3 regions of the Catenovulum adriaticum genome follow, and region 1 is predicted to be linked to each of the others. Evidence: predicted binding sites of a transcription regulator. Region 1 holds the regulator's gene; each other region holds the start of a gene.

Region 1 (6,833 bases):
GGACGCGGTATGCGTTACAGGCGTTGCGACCGGATTCGCTCGCTTGAAAAAACGGCGTTTTGATATTTGCTTAATTCGAGATAGCAACTGTTGAATGGCTTCATCTCGATTTCGAGCGATATCTTCAAATTTTTTAGGTAAAAAATCTAAAGCACCAGCTTCTAACGCATCTAATGTCGCTTGGGCCCCATCATGAGTCAATGATGAAAACATTAAAATAGGAACGGGTTGACGCTGCATAATTTCACGCACAGCTGAAATACCATCCATCACTGGCATTTCAATGTCCATGGTGATCACATCTGGTTTTATTGCACTGTTTTTTTCAACGGCATCTTTACCATTGACTGCAGTATCAATGACATGCAGGTCAGGATCTTGCTCAATGATTTCAGAAACTCTACGTCTAAAAAAACTAGAGTCATCAACCACCAGTACATTTATTGGCATTCATAAATCCTAGATAAAAGATTTAACGTTTTGCGTAACGTTTTAATAAACCGGGTACATCTAAAATCAATGCAATTCCACCATCACTGGTTATTGTTGCACCCGCCATTCCCGGTGTACCTTGCAATAAGGCGTCTAGTGGTTTAATAACCACTTCTTCTTGACCAATCAAAGAATCCACCACAAAACCAACTTGTTTGTGTGTACTTAATTGCAGTACAACTACGTGGCCGATTTTACGATCAGCTCGCTTATTTTCAGCATTAGGACGTGTAAGCCAGTCTTGTAAATAAAACAAAGGTATCGCTTTATTGCGCACTATCATCGTTAATTGATTATCAACTGTATTCGTTTTTTGTAAATCTAGGTTGATAATTTCGTTCACCCCGGCAAGCGGTAACGCAAATGTTTGACCAGAAACAATAACCATCAGCGTTGGTAAAATTGCCAAAGTAAGCGGTACTTTTATTTCAAGCTCAGTGCCGTAGCCTTGTTCAGAGCGTATTACAACTGAACCATTGAGTTGGGTAATTTTGGTTTTAACCACATCCATACCCACACCACGACCCGAGATATCAGAGATTTTTTCTTTTGTTGAAAAACCAGGCGCAAAAATTAAGTTGTAAGCTTCACTATCAGACATTCTTGAAGCTGTATCTGTATCAAGAATACCGTTTTTAATCGCAATTCCTTTAAGCTTTTCCGGATCCATACCTGCGCCATCATCAGTGATGGTTAACAAAATATGATCACCTTCTTGTGATGCAGATAAACACACAGTACCGTTGCGAGGTTTACCTTTCGCGGCACGCTCATCCGGCATTTCAATACCATGGTCAACTGAGTTTCGAACCAAGTGAACTAAAGGATCAGCCAGCGCTTCAACTAAATTTTTATCTAAATCGGTTTCTTCACCCTCTAATTTTAAGGTGATTTCTTTATTGAGAGAACGTGCTAAATCACGAACGACTCTTGGGAAGCGACCAAATACTTTTTTAATTGGCTGCATCCGAGTTTTCATTACCGCACCCTGTAAATCGCCTGTTACCACATCTAAATTAGCAATCGCTTTAGACATAGCCTCTTCATTTACATTAACACCTAAGCTAACGAGTCGATTACGTACTAATACTAACTCCCCAACCATGTTCATAATTTGATCAAGTCGTTTCGTATCAACCCTTACAGTGGTTTCTGCAGCTGGCGCTGATGGTGATGATTTTTTAGCTGGTGCTGGCGGCTTGCTAGCGGCTGCCGGTTTTCCAGAGCTTGCTTGACTTGTTACAGGTTTATTTACGTTAGACGCATTTGGTTTATTAACGGTATTGACCGCATCAGGCTGAGATTTTGCAACGTTGGGCGCGCTTGCTTGAGGCTTTTCAGGTGTGACACTTTTACTTGGGGCTTTTCCTTTACCATGTAATTCATCTAACAGTGATTCAAATTCATCATCAGATATATCATCAGATGATTGGTTATTTGATACGGATTGACTCGCCTGTGGAGCTGGATTCGATGACGGTTTTTTAGGGCTAGCAAATTTACCTTTCCCGTGTAGCTCATCTAATAAAGCTTCAAATTCATCATCTGTAATTTCATCAGTATTATGGCTGGGAGTTGAAGGATTATTTGCGGGTAATGTGGCTGATGTTTGACTAGACGATGGTTCATTTGAACTTGCACCCGGGGCTTTATTTGCACCATGTAATTGATCTAATAAAGCTTCAAATTCATCATCTGTAATTTCATCAATTGAATTAGATTCTAAATGGCTGTCAGCTACGTCTGAGACAGGCAAGTTCGACTCCTCCACGGACTGCTCAAACAATTCAACATCCGAGTCACCCACAGTAGGGTCTATTGTAGCACTCGCAGTATTTTCATCTTCACGTTCGGGTTCACTTAACGTATGTAAAGTATCCAATAGTTCTTGAGAAGCTGGTTCTGGCTCTTCTCGGTTTTGGATTTGCGAAAACATTAAATTAATACAGTCTAACGACTGTAAAATAACATCCATAAGTTCAGGTGTTACTTTGCGCTGGCCTTTTCGTAAAATATCAAACACATTTTCAGCGCCATGACATGCATCTACGAGGGCTGTCATTGCTAAAAAACCTGCTCCGCCCTTTACGGTATGAAAGCCTCTGAAAATAGCATTGAGTAAATCCGCATCTTCAGGATTATTCTCAAGCTCCACTAGCTGCTCTGATAACTGCTCTAAAATTTCTGCTGCTTCAACTAAAAAATCTTGCAGTATATCTTCATCTACATCAAAGCTCATGGAACTCGTCCCCTATTAAAAACCTAAACTGGATAACAAATCATCAACTTCATCTTGGCTCGCCACGGCATCAGTTCTTTCTTCTGCATCGATAATTGGGCCTTCAGCGCCTTTATTTATTGTCGTTGGTTCGGCTGGTTGTGATTGTTGTTCTTGTTGTGGTGTGCCAAATACGGTTAATAAGTGAATCAAGTTATCTTCAACTTCTTTAACCAATTCAATAACTCTGCGTATTACTTGTCCGGTTAAATCCTGAAAGCCTTGCGCCATTAAAACTTCGTTAAGTTGAGTTTGTAGGCTTTGGGAATCTTTCTCAGACTGGTGCAGTATATGATTAACGCTGTAACATAGACTCTTAAATTCGCTCAACTCAATTTGACGATTCATTAATTTATCCCAAGTTGGGATAATTTCTTGAATATTCTTATTTAAATCAGAGGCGATTGGTAAACAAGCATCAACAGCATCCATTGTTTGATTTGCTGCTTTTTCGGTCATATCCATTACATAGGCAAGCCGGGTTTGGGCATCAGGAATATCTTCATTAGCCAAATCAGCAATGCGCATATCTAATTGGAAGCTGCCCAAAGAATCATGTAATTGTCGAGTTAATTTACCAACTTGAGCAAACAGCTCTTCAGACGTTGCTTGTGTCACTTTTTGCAAAATGTCATTAGCGGCTTGGTTTTCACCCCGCTCAAGCAAACTAACTAACTGTTTTGCGTCTTCAAGGCTAATTAACGGTTCATTAGGTAACAATGGTGTTCTCCTGATACCTAATTAAGCTAAACGCTCAAAAACCTTGTCTAACTTTTCCTTTAGGGTTGCAGCGGTAAAAGGTTTAACAATATAACCATTTACACCCGCTTGGGCTGCTGCAATAATTTGTTCTTTTTTCGCTTCAGCAGTCACCATTAAAACCGGAATATTTTTTAACCGCTCATCCGCTCGAATTGCTTTTAATAAATCAATGCCTTGCATACCTGGCATATTCCAATCAGTCACCACAAATTCAAAATCGCCATTTTGTAACATTGGCAATGCCGTGGCGCCATCATCCGCTTCAGAGACATTAGTGAACCCTAAATCTCTCAGCAAGTTTTTAATAATACGCCTCATGGTTGAAAAATCATCTACAACCAAAACTTTCATATTTGTATCCAAAGCTTCCTCCGCCTCTGAGATTATCTCATGGATTAATAATAATTTTTATATCTGTTGCCAGCTATTTAATTTTGCTTTTAATCTGTGCATTGCTTGACTATGAATTTGACTCACTCGAGATTCACTCACATCAATAACGGCACCAATTTCTTTTAAATTCAATTCTTCATCATAATATAAAGAGAGCACTAATGCTTCTCTTTCTGGTAGTGTTTCTATCGCTTTAACTAATTCGCTCTGAAACGCACCGTGAGCAATATCTTCAAATGGTTCATCTTGATGTTTATCATCAGAGCTACCAATCACATCTTCAGTAACACCAAGATCTTCTATTCCTATAATCTTACCACTATTTACATCATTTAAAATATGATGGTAGTCATTAATGCTTAACTCTAATTTTTCAGCAACTTCAATATCACGCGCATCACGCCCAGTTTCATTTTCAACATCATTAATCGCTTTCGCGATAAGTCGGCTATTTTTGTGGACTGAACGCGGCACCCAATCGCCACGGCGAATTTCGTCTAACATGGCGCCTCGAATCCGAATTCCAGCAAACGTCTCAAAACTTGCGCCTTTGCTACCATCAAAATTCTTTGACGCTTCAAGCAGGCCTATCATACCAGCTTGAATTAAATCATCTACTTGAACGCTTGCAGGTAACCTTGCCATCATATGATGAGCAATACGTTTAACTAGGCCAGCATGCAGCTCTACAAATGCTTGTTTTTGATTAACAGATTGATAAGCAGCCACTTTATTCACAACAGACTACACTCCCGGAGAGACCAATTGTTCAATAAAAAATTCTAAATGACCTGTTGCGCTTTCAGGGGTTGGCCATTTTCCGGCTCGAGAAGCTAAGGTTTTAAACGCCATAGATGCGGGCGATTTAGGAAATGCTTCGACAATCGTTTTTTGTCGACGAACAGATTTACGAACATTTTCATCAAATGGAATAATAGCCACTAAATCCAATGCAACATCCAAAAACCGATCGGACACTTTAGACAACTTCGCGAATAATTCCTGCCCTTCACGCATAGAGCGAACCATGTTAGCCACAATTTTAAAACGAAAAACATTGTAATCACGATTCAATACTTTAATCAATGCATAAGCATCGGTAATGGATGAAGGTTCATCACATACCACTACCATGACATCTTGCGCTGCGCGTGAAAAACTAAGCACCATGTCTGAAATGCCAGCTGCAGTATCGACGATTAATACGTCAAACTCTTGTTTAAGCTCACTAAATGAACGAATTAAACCAGCATGCTCTTGAGTCGATAGTTCAACCATATTACGCGTACCTGAAGTGGCTGGCACAATTTTAATGCCTTGTGGGCCGGTAATTAAAATATCGTCAAGTTCACATTCACCAGCTAACAAGTGAGATAAGTTTTTTTCAACTCGCAAGCCCAACATAACATCCACATTGGCCAAACCTAAATCCGCATCAAAAACTAAAACGCGTTTACCTTGCTGAGCCATCGAAACCGCCATGTTTAAAGACACATTGCTTTTACCAACACCGCCTTTTCCGCCGGTGACCGCAATTACTTTAATTCTTTCATTCGCGCTTTGTTTCATTGTTCGAAGGCCACTTGCTTGATCACCTAACTGGTTATTTAATATCATAAATTTATTTATATATAGGTTGTCTTGAGCTATCTGTAAACCAGTGAGGATGAGAAAATTCATTTTCATCCATATAACCGGCAGCCTGGTCGATTAAATATTGCGCAGTTGCAGCTTTAATATCTTCCGGCACTCGCTGACCATCCGTAAGATACCCTATTGGCAACGCATTTTGAATGGCAACACTAATAATTTCTCCCAAACTCATGCATTCATCTAATTTGGTGAAAATACAACCAGTTAAGTTAGTACGCTTAAACTGTTGCACGGTTTCCATTAAGACACTTTGCTGCGACGTTGCTTGCAATACTAAATAATTTCTAATTTTAATTTGAGTTGATCGCATTAAACTATCAAGTTGTTCAGCTAAACGAACATCTCTTTGGCCTACCCCTGCAGTATCAATTAAGATTAATTTTCGGTTTCTTAATTGATGCAAAGTGTCGGCTAATTCATCTTCATGGCGAACCACTTTACATGGACAACCAATAATCCGAGCATACGTTTGTAATTGCTCATGAGCACCAATACGATAACTGTCTGTTGTCACCAAGGCAACTGAGTCTGCGCCATGTTTTTTAGCAAAATGAGCAGCAAGTTTAGCTACCGTCGTTGTTTTTCCAACGCCAGTTGGTCCTAATAATGCAACCACACCACCACGACGCATAATGTCGTTATTAGTCACATTGATTTGCCCACTTAATAATTCAAGCGCGCTATCCCATGCCTGATGGTCTTCAATCCCTTCAGGCATAAAGCTAGCAACTTGTTCAGCAACTTGCGCTGCTATACCCATTCGAGTTAAACGGTCAACAATATAAGCTCGGGTTGGCTCGCTTCTCGCCATTTCTTGCCACATTAATCCAGACACTTGATGCTTTAATAAATGCTTAAGTTCCGCCATTTCTGATTTAATCGATTGTAGCTCGCGTTCTGTCGTTTGCCCAGTATTTGATGTGCTTTGTTGTGTTTGATTGCTTAAACTTTGTGTTGTTTGATGATTTAACGACCAATCGTTAATAGATTCATGATTATCGAGCTGCGTTTGCTCTACTGCTTGAGCTATTTTTTTTGCTCGAGCAGCAGCATGTTGCTTATTTGCATACTGATTTTTAAATTCAGGCGTGGCCTGACGCATTAATAATGATTGTAAGCTATCGGATACTTGCACATCTTCTTCAGCCGAAATAGCAGAATCTTCTGGCTGATTATGGCGTCTGTATGCCGCTTGTCTTGAAGTAGGTTTTGTCGCAGCTTTAGCCGGTTGTTCAACTTTAGGCTGAGGCTGTTC
Region 2 (6,833 bases), 240 kb from region 1:
AATACGGTTAAAGAAGCTGTTGAAGAAACAGGCGCTCAAGCGAGTGTGATTTATGTACCAGCCGCTTTTTGTAAAGATTCAATTTTAGAAGCGGCTAACGCAGGCATTGAATTGATTGTGTGTATTACTGAAGGCATTCCAACGCTAGATATGTTGGAATGTAAAGTTAAGTGTGATGAATTAGGCGTAGTGCTTATCGGTCCTAATTGTCCAGGTGTAATTACCCCAGGCGAATGTAAAATTGGTATTATGCCAGGTCATATTCATTTGCCAGGTCGTGTTGGTATTGTATCGCGCTCAGGTACGTTGACTTATGAAGCGGTAAAACAAACAACTGATGCAGGTTTTGGTCAATCGACTTGTGTTGGTATTGGTGGCGACCCAATTCCAGGCTCTAATTTTATCGATATTTTACAACGTTTTCAGGATGACCCTAAAACCGAAGCGATTGTGATGATAGGTGAAATCGGTGGTAGTGCAGAAGAAGAAGCCGCTGCTTTTATTAAGCAAAATGTAACCAAACCTGTGGTTTCATATATTGCAGGTGTAACTGCGCCTCCGGGTAAGCGCATGGGCCATGCTGGTGCGATTATTTCGGGTGGTAAAGGTACAGCAGCTGAAAAATTTGCGGCATTGAAAGATGCAGGTGTTACTACAGTTGAATCATTAGCTGATATTGGTAAAGCATTAAAAGAAAGCACTGGTTGGTAATTATTAGCTAACCCACTTGCAAGTTTTTGTGCTTCAAGATAAAACCGACGGTCTCTGTCGGTTTTTTTGTTGTAGGAACTAAAATGTTTGAATTATTAATGTCAGTCCGAGATTACGAATGTGATATGCAATCCATTGTAAACAATAGTGTTTATATGAATTATTTAGAGCATGCGCGACATGAATTTTTAAAAAGTATCAATCTTGATTTTGCAGCTTTGACTCAAGCTGGAATTAATTTAGTGGTTGTACGTGCTGAATTAGATTATAAATCCCCATTAAAAAGCGGCAATCATTTCACTGTTAGTGTGCAGCTTGAACAAATATCTAAACTTCGTTTTGCATTTAATCAAACGATTAAAACAACAGAAGGTAAACTTATTTTACAAGCCAAAGTAACAGGTACGTCTATTAATGAGAAAGGACGACCTCAATTTCCAAGTAAATTATTAGCGGTATTTGAACAAAATAGTTAAACTTGTTTTGTGATTCATCGCCAAATTTATAAAAATTATAAATATAGATTACGATTTTATATTTTTATTTTACTTAATTTAATCTATATTAAGGACTTAACTAAAGAAGGAAATATTATGAAAAAAGCACTACTTGTTTTCTCTGGTTTAATTTTCTCTGGGCACTTATTTGCAGCACCGGCGCAAGTGGCGTTATGTGCAACATGCCATGGTCAAAATGGTATTTCCACTATGCCTATTTATCCAAATTTAGCAGGCCAAAAAGAGCAATATTTGCTATCTCAACTTAAAAAGTTTAAAGATGGAACTCGCCCTGATCCAATAATGAAAGGTATGGTTGCAGCTTTAACTGAAGACGATATGAAAGCGTTGGCTAAATATTATGCCGAGCTAAAATAATAGAGATACGTTAATTAACCTCTAAATATTTATTCCATTTGGTTGAATTTATATTAAAAGCCACTTAAATATTAAGTGGCTTTTTTGATGGCTAGTCTAAAATATCGGTCAAATTTTCATTTAACATATTTAAAACTTTGGTTGTGGTACGTAACTCGTCTGTAGGTATGCCTTTAATCATGCTGGTACTGACCGACGCAAGCGCTTGATTTAAATTTGTTTTAACTTGCTCTCCGGTTTCCGATAAGCGGATAGTCGCTTGGCGTTTATTTTCTTTGATGACGCGTCTGACAATCCAACCTTGGTGATTTAATTGATCTAATAAGCGGGTTATGGCTGCTTTGTCTTTATGCGTTTTATTAATGAGTTGGTGCTGCTCAATTCCAGTTTTAGGGATTAAATTTAATAAAAAAAATGCTTCTGGAGTTGTTTGGTAATGGTGTTGTTGAATAAGTTGCTTGATAACTTGCTTCATTAAGAATGCGCTCCCATTGAGCGCATATCCTAAGGTTTTTTCAATATCCGATTTTGGCATTATGGCTTTATCCTGAACCCGATTTAATGCCACATAACCTATAACGGCATTAAATAAACGTTTTTAGTCATGATTAAATCATCGTTAAACGAGTTAATTAATGGGTAATAAAACAATTGATTTGCTCAATAATACCGTCGGTATCTAACTTTAGCTGTTGGTATAACTCGGCTTGGCTACCGTGTTTTACAAACTCATCAGGAACACCAATAGTTAAACAAGGTGTAAACTGTTTAAGCTGAGCTAGGGTTTCTAGTACGGCACTACCAGCACCACCGCTTACACAATTATCTTCTATCGTAATAATGTAATCATGTTGCTCTGCTGCTGTTTTTATAGCGTTTATATCAATCGGTTTAACAAAGCGCATATCATAAACACTTGCATTTAATTTTTCTGCGGCTTGTGTCGCATACTGGCAAAGCGTGCCAAAATTTAAAATAGCTATTTTTTGGCCTTGGCGTAAGTGTTTAGCTTGCCCAATTGTTAATTCGCTCATAGTGGCATTAATTGGTGTGTTTGGCCCTGTGCCTCTTGGATAGCGCACAACAGCGGGTTGCGGTAACTGATAGCCTGTATATAGCATTTGTCGACACTCGTTTTCATCTGAGGGTGTCATTATGACTAAATTAGGGATGCAACGTAAAAAGCTCAAATCGAACGTACCTTGATGGGTTGGGCCATCAGCACCGACAATCCCTGCACGATCAACCGCAAATAAAACCGGCAAGTTTTGCAGAGCAACATCATGAATGAGTTGATCATAGCCACGCTGTAAAAAGGTTGAGTAAATCGCAACAACTGGTTTTAAACCTGCAATAGCCATACCTGTCGCTAACGTAATTGCATGTTGCTCTGCAATGGCAACATCAAAATATTGTTTAGGAAACGCTTTTGAAAATTTAACCATGCCTGAGCCTTCACGCATAGCAGGGGTGATTGCCATTAATTTATTGTCGCTTTGTGCCATGTCACACAGCCAATCACCAAATACTTTTGAATACGTGGGGGATGGGCTCGATTTTTTAGGTAGCTCGGTGGTTTTTAAATCAAATTTAGGAACGGCGTGATAACCAATGGGATCTTTTTCAGCGGGTTGATAGCCTTTTCCTTTTTTTGTGACAACATGTAGCAGCTGTGGTCCTTTTAAACTGCGCATGTTTTTTAAGGTATTAACTAACGCTAGTACATCATGACCGTCAATTGGGCCAATATAGTTAAATCCCAGCTCTTCAAAAATGGTACTTGGTGCTATCATGCCTTTTAAATGTTCTTCAGCCTTACTGGCTAGCTCTTTAATTGGCGGCATAGAGCTTAAGATTTTTTTGCCACTTTCTCTAAACGAGGTATAAACAGAGCCAGATAAAATTTTAGCTAAATGACTATTTAGTGCGCCGACGTTTTCCGAAATTGACATATCATTATCATTGAGCACAACTAACATATCTTTATTAAGGTGACCTGCGTGATTCATTGCCTCAAATGCCATACCAGCGGTAATAGCACCGTCACCTATAACGGCAACTGATTGTCGGCCTTTGGCTTCTTTTTCGGCAGCAATTGCAATCCCCAAAGCCGCACTGATTGAAGTTGAGGAGTGACCCACACTTAAAGTGTCGTACTCACTTTCTTCACGCCAGGGAAACGGGTGTAAGCCATTGTATTGTCTGATACTGTTAATTTGCTCGCGACGACCAGTCAAAATTTTATGTGGGTAAGCTTGATGGCCCACGTCCCAAATTAATTTATCAAAGGGCGTATTATAAACATAATGCAGCGCGACGGTTAGCTCAACTGTACCTAAACCTGATGCAAAATGACCACTGCTTTTGCTAACACAAGCTAATAAAAAGTCACGTAACTCATTAGCGAGTTCAGGCAACTCATTAACTGGCAAGCTACGTAACTCGTCTGGCTCGTTAATTAGTCTTAATCTGGGGTATTTGTGTATATTAGTGCTCATGTAATTAGTGTTGTCGCTTAATTATAAACTGGGCAAAATCCATTAGAGGCTGTGTATTGTAGGGGAGATCTTCAATTTGCTCTAGTGCTGATTGAAAAACTTGCTCCGCTTTGTGCACTGCGCCCGTTAAACCAAGTAAGCTAGGGTAAGTACTTTTATTTGACTTTTGATCTGACCCTTGTGGTTTACCCAATGCATCTGTGGTTGCAGTTACGTCTAAAATATCGTCTTGTATTTGAAAAGCCAAACCGATTAGCTCTGCAAATCGTTCAAATTTTTGTTTTTGCTCATCGCTTAAATTACGTTGTGCTGCGCAGCCCATGCTAACCGCGGCTTTAAGTAAAGCGCCGGTTTTTAAGCTATGAATGTTGGCAAGTGATTCTAAACCAACAGATTTATTTTCAGCTTCTAAATCAAGAGACTGGCCGCCACACATGCCTTGGTAACCTGAAGCTTGTGCTAAAATTTTTACCCAGCTGAGTTTTATGTCAGTCTGTACATCGGCGTTAATCAGTAATTCAAATGCCAGCGTTTGTAATGCATCTCCTGCTAAAATAGCATGCGCTTCATCAAATTGAATATGACAGGTTGGTTTACCACGGCGAAGATCGTCATCATCCATGGCAGGCAAATCGTCATGCACTAGTGAATAGCTATGGATACATTCAAGCGCTACGGCTGCAGGTTGGATAAGTTTAGGATCGATTGCCAATACTTTTGCCATAATTTGCAGTAAAAAAGGTCTGAGTCTTTTCCCGCCATTACTCACGCTATATTCCATTGCCTGATGCAATTTAGGCGCTATATCGTTAGGCAACTGGCTAAACGTTTGGACCAAGGTTTGATTAAACTCAGTTTGAAAACGTTGTAGCTCGGTTTGAATACACATTAATTTAATGTCTCTATACTGGTATCGATTAATTCTGACTGGCCGTTTTTATCCATTAAAATTTTAATTTTTTGCTCTGCAGAATCTAACTTTTGTTGACTGGCTCTAACTAAACCTACGCCTCGTTCAAATTGTTTGAGTGCTTCTTCAAGTGGTAATTCACCTAACTCTAATTGCTCAATCACTTTTTCTAATTCCGACATGCTTGCTTCAAGGCTCATGTTTTCTGGTTTTTTACTCGGCATTGTTCTTTAGTCTCTTTTCAATCTGTCTATATAATTTACGCAAATATTTTACCCCAAATCTATCAGATAAATTGGTTAATTTAAAAAAAACCTGTGTAAATTGAAAATAAATTAACTTAAGCAGATGAAAAAGCTAAGCTTTTGGTTTATCTTGCCGATAGATTAGCCAGTACCTATGGTTTTGCAACGTCTAAACTTGCGGCTAACCTTAAGTCGGTTTAAATTTAAATCAATTCTAAAAATTATATTTACTATTATTAGCAGTTAATAAACATGAGCAAAATGAGCTTACACACTACAATTTGGAGGCCTATGTGGATTTAGCAACGGTTATTGGAATAATTGGTGCAATCGCATTTATCGTGATGGCAATGATCCTGGGCGGCGACTTAAGCATGTTTTTTGATGTGCCATCAGTGCTTATTGTATTTTGTGGGTCTTTGTTTGTTGTGTTAGCCAATTTTACCATGGGGCAATTTTTTGGCATTGGTAAAATTCTTGGCAAAGCTTTTATGTTTAAAATTGAAAGCCCTGAAGAATTGATCGAAAAATCAGTTGAAATGGCTGATGCAGCCAGAAAAGGCGGCTTTTTAGCCTTAGAAGAAGCTCAAATTGATAATCCTTTTATGCGTAAAGGGGTTGATATGCTTGTGGATGGGCATGATGGTGATGTAGTAAAAGCCACCTTGTCTAAAGATATTGAGTTAACCACCGAGCGCCATGAAGCGGGGGTTGGCTTGCTAAAAGCATTAGGCGATGTTGCGCCTGCAATGGGGATGATAGGTACACTGATTGGTTTGGTTGCTATGTTATCGAATATGGACGATCCTAAAGCAATTGGCCCTGCGATGGCAGTTGCATTATTGACCACGCTTTATGGCGCTTTTTTAGCAAATGTTATCGCATTGCCGCTTGCGGCCAAATTAACTTTGCGTAAAGAAGAAGAAAAACTGAATCAAAGTTTGATTTTGGATGCTATTCTGGGTATTCAAGATGGTCAAAATCCTAGGGTGATTGAGGGAGTATTAAAAAACTATTTGGCTGAATCTAAACGCTCAGTGGCTCAAGAGTAGGGAGCAAAGCAATGGTTGATGATTGTCCTCCATGTAAAAAATGTCCACCGCCGGGTTTACCAGCGTGGATGGGCACATTTGCGGATTTAATGTCGTTATTAATGTGCTTTTTTGTTTTACTGCTCGCATTTTCAGAAATGGACGTACTTAAATTTAAACAAATTGCAGGCTCAATGAAATTTGCGTTTGGGGTACAAAACAAATTAGAAATTAAAGATATCCCTAAAGGAACGTCTGTAATTGCACAAGAATTCAGACCAGGTCGCCCTGATCCAACGCCTATTGAAACCATACAACAGCAAACTGTTGAAATGACTCAGCCCACTTTAGAGTTTGAAGCCGGTGATGAAGATTCAGCGGGTGGTCGGCAAAAACAAAGAGGCGATCAACGCGGTGGTACAGCCGCAGACTCGGCCAGCGCCCAGTCATCCACCGCTCAGTCACAATCTTCAGCAGAAGAAATGAGTGAACTCGTTAAAAAGATAGCGCAGCAACTAGAAGAGCAAATTGTCGATGGCGCAATTGAACTTGAATCTTTAGGC
Region 3 (6,833 bases), 330 kb from region 1:
TATCGTTTTTATATATTACTAAAACAGTTATCAGTTAGTCAGCGCGGCTGACTGTACGATCCTTGTACATTTATACGCTATTTTACATTGCGACACAATCCACAAATTTTAGATATATTTCCATTTAACTCTTGTTGTGAGTTGACATAAAATTTCATAGGCGATGGTTTCAGCTGATTCGGCTACCTTTTCTATCGGTAAACCTGCCCCCCATAAAACCGCTTTATCCCCTATGTTATCCTGGCTATCACAGCCTAAATCAACGGTGATCATATCCATAGAAACCCGGCCAACCAAAGGCACTATTCGGCCATTAATTAACACAGGTGTGCCATTTTTAGCATGTCTTGGGTAACCATCTCCATAACCAATCGCCACCACACCCAGTATCGTTTTGCTCGGCGTAACCCAAGTTCCGCCATATCCCACTGGTGTATTCGCATCCACTTTTTTAACTGAAATAAGTTGGCTAGATAAGGTCATCACAGGTTTTAAATTACGCTCAAGTCCGGTTTCGCCCTCAATAGGAGAAACCCCATAAAGCATAATGCCCGGCCGCACCCAATTTTGTTTGGCACGGTCAAGCACCATAGTCGCAGCGGAGTTAGCAATTGAATGCGAAAATGAGTAAGCACTACTTGCCTGTTTAAAGGCCATTAACTGGGTTTGGTTATATTTGTTATTTAATTCATCCGCGCAAGCCAAATGCGTCATTAAAACTAAGTCAGGATGAACACAAGCACAAGCTTGTAAACGTGAAACAAATTCATCCACTTGAGAAACATGAATACCTAAACGCGACATGCCAGTGTCAATTTTAAGCCACACTTTTATCGGAATACCAATTTCAAGTTCAGTAGCGGCTTGCTCTAGTTCAGCTAATTGCTTTTCATTATGGATAACAGTTTGAAAATGATTAACCGCAATACTGGCAATATCTTTCGCTTCAAAAAAACCTTCTAACAAGACAATGGTTTTATTAATGCCAGCGGCTCTTAAATTAAAAGCTTCTTCAATTCTGGCAACCCCAAATGCATCGGCTTTATTTAATGCTTGTGCCACTTCAATTAACCCATGTCCGTAGCCGTTCGCTTTACAAACCGCCATCACCTGACTCTCGGGCGCCATTTGTTTTACTTGTGCTAAATTGTGTTGCAGCGCGGATAAACTAACTTGAGCAAGTGCTGTTTTCATAACAGAAATAATTCCACCAACAAAGATCTAAGCTCAGGGTAAGAAAACACAATATCAAACCAGAGCGAGAAAAAGCTAAATATTTTCACACAAACTCACTAGTCAAACCAGTTATATATCTTTAAACTGCGACTTTATTGTTAATAGGTTTGCTGAGGTTAAAGCATAAAAATGAAGTATAAACGGAATTTAATTAAGTTTACTTGCCCCTCAATATTTAAGTACGGCCTGTTGACCTTAGCATTCCTCAACTTGGTAAGTTGCTCAAGTATTAACCAGCAACAATCAGCTAAAATTGAAACCTTAACCCAACGCATTACAGAGTTAGAGACTCAATATAAACAAGATCAGCAAACCATTGCTAACTTTAAGCAAAAAGAAGCTGATTTAGATTTATTAATTGATGTTATTAGTCAGCAAAATTCACTCACTGGCTTTAAAACGGTTAACGATAATCAAGCTCAAATTATTAAAATTAAGCAACCCAAACCGCTTGCACAAATGCCCGCTGTAAAAAAAGTAACGCCCGAACATAATCAAACAACGATTACTAATACAACAGCCAAAACAATCTCTGCGACACCCCCCGCTTTTGCCGTGCAAATTGCATCGCTCACCTCAAAACAGCAAAGCCAACAAGCTTGGAATAATTTTAAACTTAAATTTCCTGATTTAAGCCAAACCGTTACCCCTATTTTAGAAAGTGTCAACAAAGATAATATTAATTTTATTCGGCTAAAAATTGGTCCTTATTCTAAAGCTAAAGCATTAAAAACCTGCACTTTTTTAAAGCAAAACCAGCAAAACTGCCTACTGAAAAAATACACAGGTGAACAGTTTTAAATTGACAAAATGAGACTTAAATCACAAAATACTAAAGTCCGACCAGTTTTGGTCGATAAACAAATAGACTAAGTGGCGAATTTAGCAACGGAAGGCGCGCTCAAATACTCTTCTGGCTATACTCAGACCTTTAGTTTCAATCATTTATAGAATTTATAAGTTGTATCATTTTTAGGAGAACAAAATGAAATTAAAACTATTAAGCTTAGGTTTAGCTGGTTTATTTGTAGCAAATGGGGCAATGGCTGTTACAGAAACGTTTGACGCTACCGTTACTGTTCAAAATGCACTAACAATAACAGAGGATGCGTCTCTAAACTTTGGTACTATTCGCGCACAACTAGCAACAGACATCTCTGGTGGTGCAGAATCAGAAGTTGCATCTTTAATTATTGCAGCTGATGGTAGCGGTGTAACAGCAGAAGAAGGTGATACTTCAGTGATCCAAAGTTTAGAAGATGGTGAACCCGGAGCTTTTAGTGTCGGGGGAGCTGCTAATTATGCTCTACTAACAGTCACTGTAACAGCTGACTCCACCGGTATTACAACAGGCGCCCCCGGAACTCCTGTATTTACCATGTCTGATTTTGCTGGATATGTCACAACTGGTGCTAACCCAAACACTGATTTTGCATCCGGTTCTCAAGTTCGTGCAAGCGCAGACGGCTCTTTGTCTTTTAATCTTGGCGCAACAATTACTGTTGATACAAGCCTAGATACTACTAACGATAATGCCTCGTATGATGACGGTACATACACTGGTAGTTATACTGTAGCAGTTGACTACTAAATTTAGCTCAGAAGTCAAAAACAAAGTCGTTCTTTGTTTTTGACTTAAATCATATGAAAATTTTTATATTCTCAATTTTTTTGCTTCCTGTTGTTTGCCTTGCTCAACTTGATATGATTCAGCCCTTAACCTTTGGCACTATAGTTGTGGGAAAAAACGATGGAGTTAGTTATATTGAGGTATCCCCTTTAGGCACAATGAAAGCATATAATCATATATGGATAATAAAATCAGGACAAAATGCTGAATTTTTAGTGTCTAACTTACCACCATATAAAGAAGTTAATATACAAGTTGATACGTTAACCACAACGACAAGTACCCAAATCAATGATACAGAACAATTCTTAGTAGATACCGTAACTATTTTGCCCTCGCCCATAACTACCGATAGTACTGGGAAAGCTAAAATTTATATTGGTGCGGTGCTCAAAACAACCGGCAATAACAAAATATATTTAAATACCGAATATACAGCTAATTTTAGAATTACATTGAATTATTAATTAAGGATAGAATTTTGAGTTTGTTTAAAAAACAAAGATTTTTAGTTTTATTGCTTTGCTTTATGAGTGAAATAACCCAAGCACAACTTTTAATTTCTCCGACCAGAGTTGTTTTAGATGAAAGGCAACGCTCAGCAAAAGTAACTTTAATTAACCCAACTAACCAGACTAGGACTTATCGTATAGAGTGGGAAGAAAAAATAGCAAAAAGCATAGGAGGATATAAAACTTTAGAAAAAAATGGATTCGCTAATTCTGACATTAAGCTCGCCAGCCCTATGTTAAGAGTTAGTCCAAGACAAGTAACACTTCAACCAAATGAAAAGCAATCCGTAAGACTAATGTTTCGCAGACCAAAAAGCTTAACGGATTCAGAATATAGATCACACTTAGCATTCAAGCCGCTCCCAATTCAGAAAAAAACTAACAATTCAGAAAATTCTGGAGTAAAAATAGAAATTGAGACGCTACTGGCTTTCACTATTCCAGTCATCGCACGCCAAGGTAGCGTTGACGCAAGTGTTGATATAAACAAAATTCAAGTTATAAAAAACCAGCAAAATACTTCAGCACAAGTAGAACTTACTATAGATAAAGCCGGCAAATATAGCACTACAGGCAATATGCTGGTTTATTGGAAGCCAACATCGGGCGCTGCCGAACAAGTTGTGGCTCAGGTACATGGTTACAATATTTACCCAGATCAAAGCCAATACCAACTCAGCTTAGATTGGCCGGATTTTAATGCAAAACAAGGCAGCTTAAGAGTTGAATATATAGGTAAAAAAGAATTTAACGGCCAAGTATTTATTAATAAAACCTTTGATTTGGCGTCAAATCTAATTATTAAATGACGCACCCAAAGCCTGTTTTAAAGCTCAGCTTAATAAGCAGCTTGTTTGTGTTTGCAGCAGGCTGTTTTTTTGATCTTGCGGCGCAAGAACCCCCAGCTACCACGGCTCAAACACAAGCTCAAATCGAGCAGGTACAAATTAACAATTCAGGTATTCCGACCGGTGAGCCTTTACTGCTGTTAATTAAACTAGGCAATTTACAATTAGCGGATGTATTTGCGATAAAAAGTGAAAAAGGCGCTTTAATTGGCCTACAAAATTTAGCAGATGTACTGGATTTTGCGATTGAAGTTTCACTGAATAACAAAACGGCTTCGGGTTGGTACATTAACGAAGCGCAAACATTTTCACTTAACCTAAATTTATTAAATCAACAAATTCAAAGTGGCGATAATTTATACACAATTTCAGCTGATAATTATCAAATTGACGATGATATTTACATTGAACTCGCTGAACTGGAAAAGTGGTTTAAACTAGAGCTGGATATTGACTACCGTAATTTGGAACTCGATATCTCATCAGCACAAACCTTACCGATAGAACAAAGACTGGCACGTAAAAATAAATTAACTCGCTCCAGCCACCGCGTGCCCTCTGAAGCCAGTTTACCTTGGCGGGAAACAAGCTATCAATTATTTTCGTCTCCTGTGTTAGATGCGCAAATTTTTTATTCAAATCGCAGTACTGGCAATACCAGCACCACTGCCTCAGTGGTGGGTGCGCATGATTTGGCTTATTTATCTAGCCGTTATTTTATTAGAGCCAACGAACAAACTAACCGTTCTGCCAATATTAGCGATGTGCGGCTCAATTTATTTGAAGAGTCCACCGACAAAAATTTACTTGGCCCATTGCAAGCCAGCCGGTACGAATTTGGCGATGTGCAACCCATTAATATTGGCTATAACAGCATTACTTCCGTTAGCCGAGGCATTAATTTTAGTAACCGCCCTTTGTTTCGTGAAATTAATAACGAAACCACCAGCTTTTCGGGTGATATTCAACCCGGTTGGGATGTTGAGCTTTACCGCAATAAAATTTTACTAGAATCGAGTTTAAGTAATGACAATGGTCGCTACGAATTTAATAATGTTGAATTACTATATGGCGATAACCAGTTTGAACTCATTTTTTATGGCCCTCAAGGCCAAGTGAAAACCGAATCTAAGCAAATTATTGTGAATCAAAACCCGGTTGAAGATAATCAATTTGTTTATCAGTTATCGTTAACGCAACAAGGCCGGCAACTATTTGATGAAGTGCTAGATAAAAATTATCGGGATGGCGGCTGGTTGCTCTCTGGCCGTTACGATTATGGCTTTAGCGATTGGGCATCGTTTTATGTCGGCCACGGTTTGTATTTAGGGGCTGATGATAATATTGATGTTAATAACACTACAGATAATCAATATGCGATTGGCGGCCAGTTTAATTTATTTGATCGGGCTATATTAAGTACCAGCTTTGATGGCAGTGAAAACGGAGACCGTAATTTACGCTCCGCTTTACGTACTAAATTTGGCGATCAAGCGGTTACCCTAAATTATCAATCTCGTCATGTCTCTGAGGGCTCAAATAATCAAGTATTCTCTGCAAGTGTGGGCGGCAATCTTTATTCGTACGACAGGGTTCATTTACGCCACCAAAATAACTTATCAATAAACGATTCAGGCAATACGCAAACTCAAAGGTTTAATAACTCGTTAGCGCTTTATACGCCTTGGCTTAATTTAAATAATCAAATTAGCTGGCAACACAACGCTAATTCAGAGTTTGAGACAGATACTAGTTATGGTCAGCTTCAATTGCAAAAACGCTTTTATCGTTTATCAACCCGTTTTAGTGCTTTGTATTCACTTAAACCCGTTAACGAAATAACCGCTTATCGTGCTGAGTTTTCATATCCGCTGAGTAATACATTTTCTGCCGAGTTGGATTTATATCAACTCAACACAACTGATTACCAGTCGGTTCAAACTAATTTAACTTGGAGCCAAGATAACTTTCGTTTATCCAGTTATTTTGATTATGACAGTGAAGATAAATGGCGTTTAGGTTTATCCTCTAACTTTAGTTTTGGCTACCACGCGCAAGAAAATATTTATTTTTTAAATAAAATATCACTCACTAGAGGCGGCTCTGTTTTAGTACGTGTGTTTGAAGATGAAAATTTAAATGGCCAATATGACATAGGTGAAAAACCGCTTGAAGGTGTTAAAGTCGCGGCTTTACAAGGTGGCCGTCGCAGCAATACCAATGAGCTAGGCTTGGCTTTATTACGCTCGCTAAGCTCGGGTCGAACAACAGATATAACAATAGATAAATCAACCTTACCCGATCCATTTTCAATCCCCAGCCATAAAGGTATTTCAATTACCCCAAGAGATGGTTATGTTGATATGCTAGATGTGCCTATTGTCATGTCGAGCGAAATAGAAGGCACTGTATTTATGGCTAGCAGCGACCAGCCAGCCACTTATGTACCAATTCAATTATTAAATAAAGAAAATGAAGTTATCGCCAGCACAGACAGTGAATTTGATGGGTATTATTTATTTGTTGATATTCCACCTGGCGAATATCAGATTAAAGTGGCTGATCATTATCTTAAACAAAAACAACTTAAGCCTCATCAAGCACAAT

The links. Region 1 encodes FliA, which starts transcription of late flagellar genes. Its sites were predicted from a motif close to CTAAAGNTNNNNNNNNNNNNGCCGATA; they were not measured.
Region 2: pomA (flagellar motor protein PomA) is a predicted target of FliA. The motif match lies at 5,352-5,378, and genes of this name have one in related genera.
Region 3: OLW01_RS03110 (DUF4402 domain-containing protein) is a predicted target of FliA. The motif match lies at 2,069-2,095, and genes of this name have one in related genera.

The regions. Positions count from the first base shown of each region.
Region 1 is NZ_CP109965.1:1,023,028-1,029,860, reverse strand. Features, by position in the region: gene OLW01_RS04640 (protein-glutamate methylesterase/protein-glutamine glutaminase) at 1-450, opposite strand, end outside; gene OLW01_RS04635 (chemotaxis protein CheA) at 473-2,731, opposite strand; gene OLW01_RS04630 (protein phosphatase CheZ) at 2,747-3,490, opposite strand; gene cheY (chemotaxis response regulator CheY) at 3,512-3,895, opposite strand; gene OLW01_RS04620 (RNA polymerase sigma factor FliA) at 3,941-4,663, opposite strand; gene OLW01_RS04615 (MinD/ParA family protein) at 4,670-5,542, opposite strand; gene flhF (flagellar biosynthesis GTPase FlhF) at 5,547-6,833, opposite strand, start outside.
Region 2 is NZ_CP109965.1:1,267,045-1,273,877, forward strand. Features, by position in the region: gene sucD (succinate--CoA ligase subunit alpha) at 1-711, shown strand, start outside; gene OLW01_RS05705 (acyl-CoA thioesterase) at 795-1,187, shown strand; gene OLW01_RS05710 (c-type cytochrome) at 1,305-1,586, shown strand; gene OLW01_RS05715 (MarR family winged helix-turn-helix transcriptional regulator) at 1,678-2,121, opposite strand; gene dxs (1-deoxy-D-xylulose-5-phosphate synthase) at 2,219-4,084, opposite strand; gene ispA ((2E,6E)-farnesyl diphosphate synthase) at 4,089-4,973, opposite strand; gene OLW01_RS05730 (exodeoxyribonuclease VII small subunit) at 4,973-5,218, opposite strand; gene pomA (flagellar motor protein PomA) at 5,533-6,291, shown strand; gene OLW01_RS05740 (flagellar motor protein MotB) at 6,303-6,833, shown strand, end outside.
Region 3 is NZ_CP109965.1:691,159-697,991, reverse strand. Features, by position in the region: gene alr (alanine racemase) at 109-1,194, opposite strand; gene OLW01_RS03115 (SPOR domain-containing protein) at 1,447-2,037, shown strand; gene OLW01_RS03110 (DUF4402 domain-containing protein) at 2,222-2,827, shown strand; gene OLW01_RS03105 (DUF4402 domain-containing protein) at 2,881-3,333, shown strand; gene OLW01_RS03100 (fimbrial biogenesis chaperone) at 3,396-4,187, shown strand; gene OLW01_RS03095 (carboxypeptidase-like regulatory domain-containing protein) at 4,235-6,833, shown strand, end outside.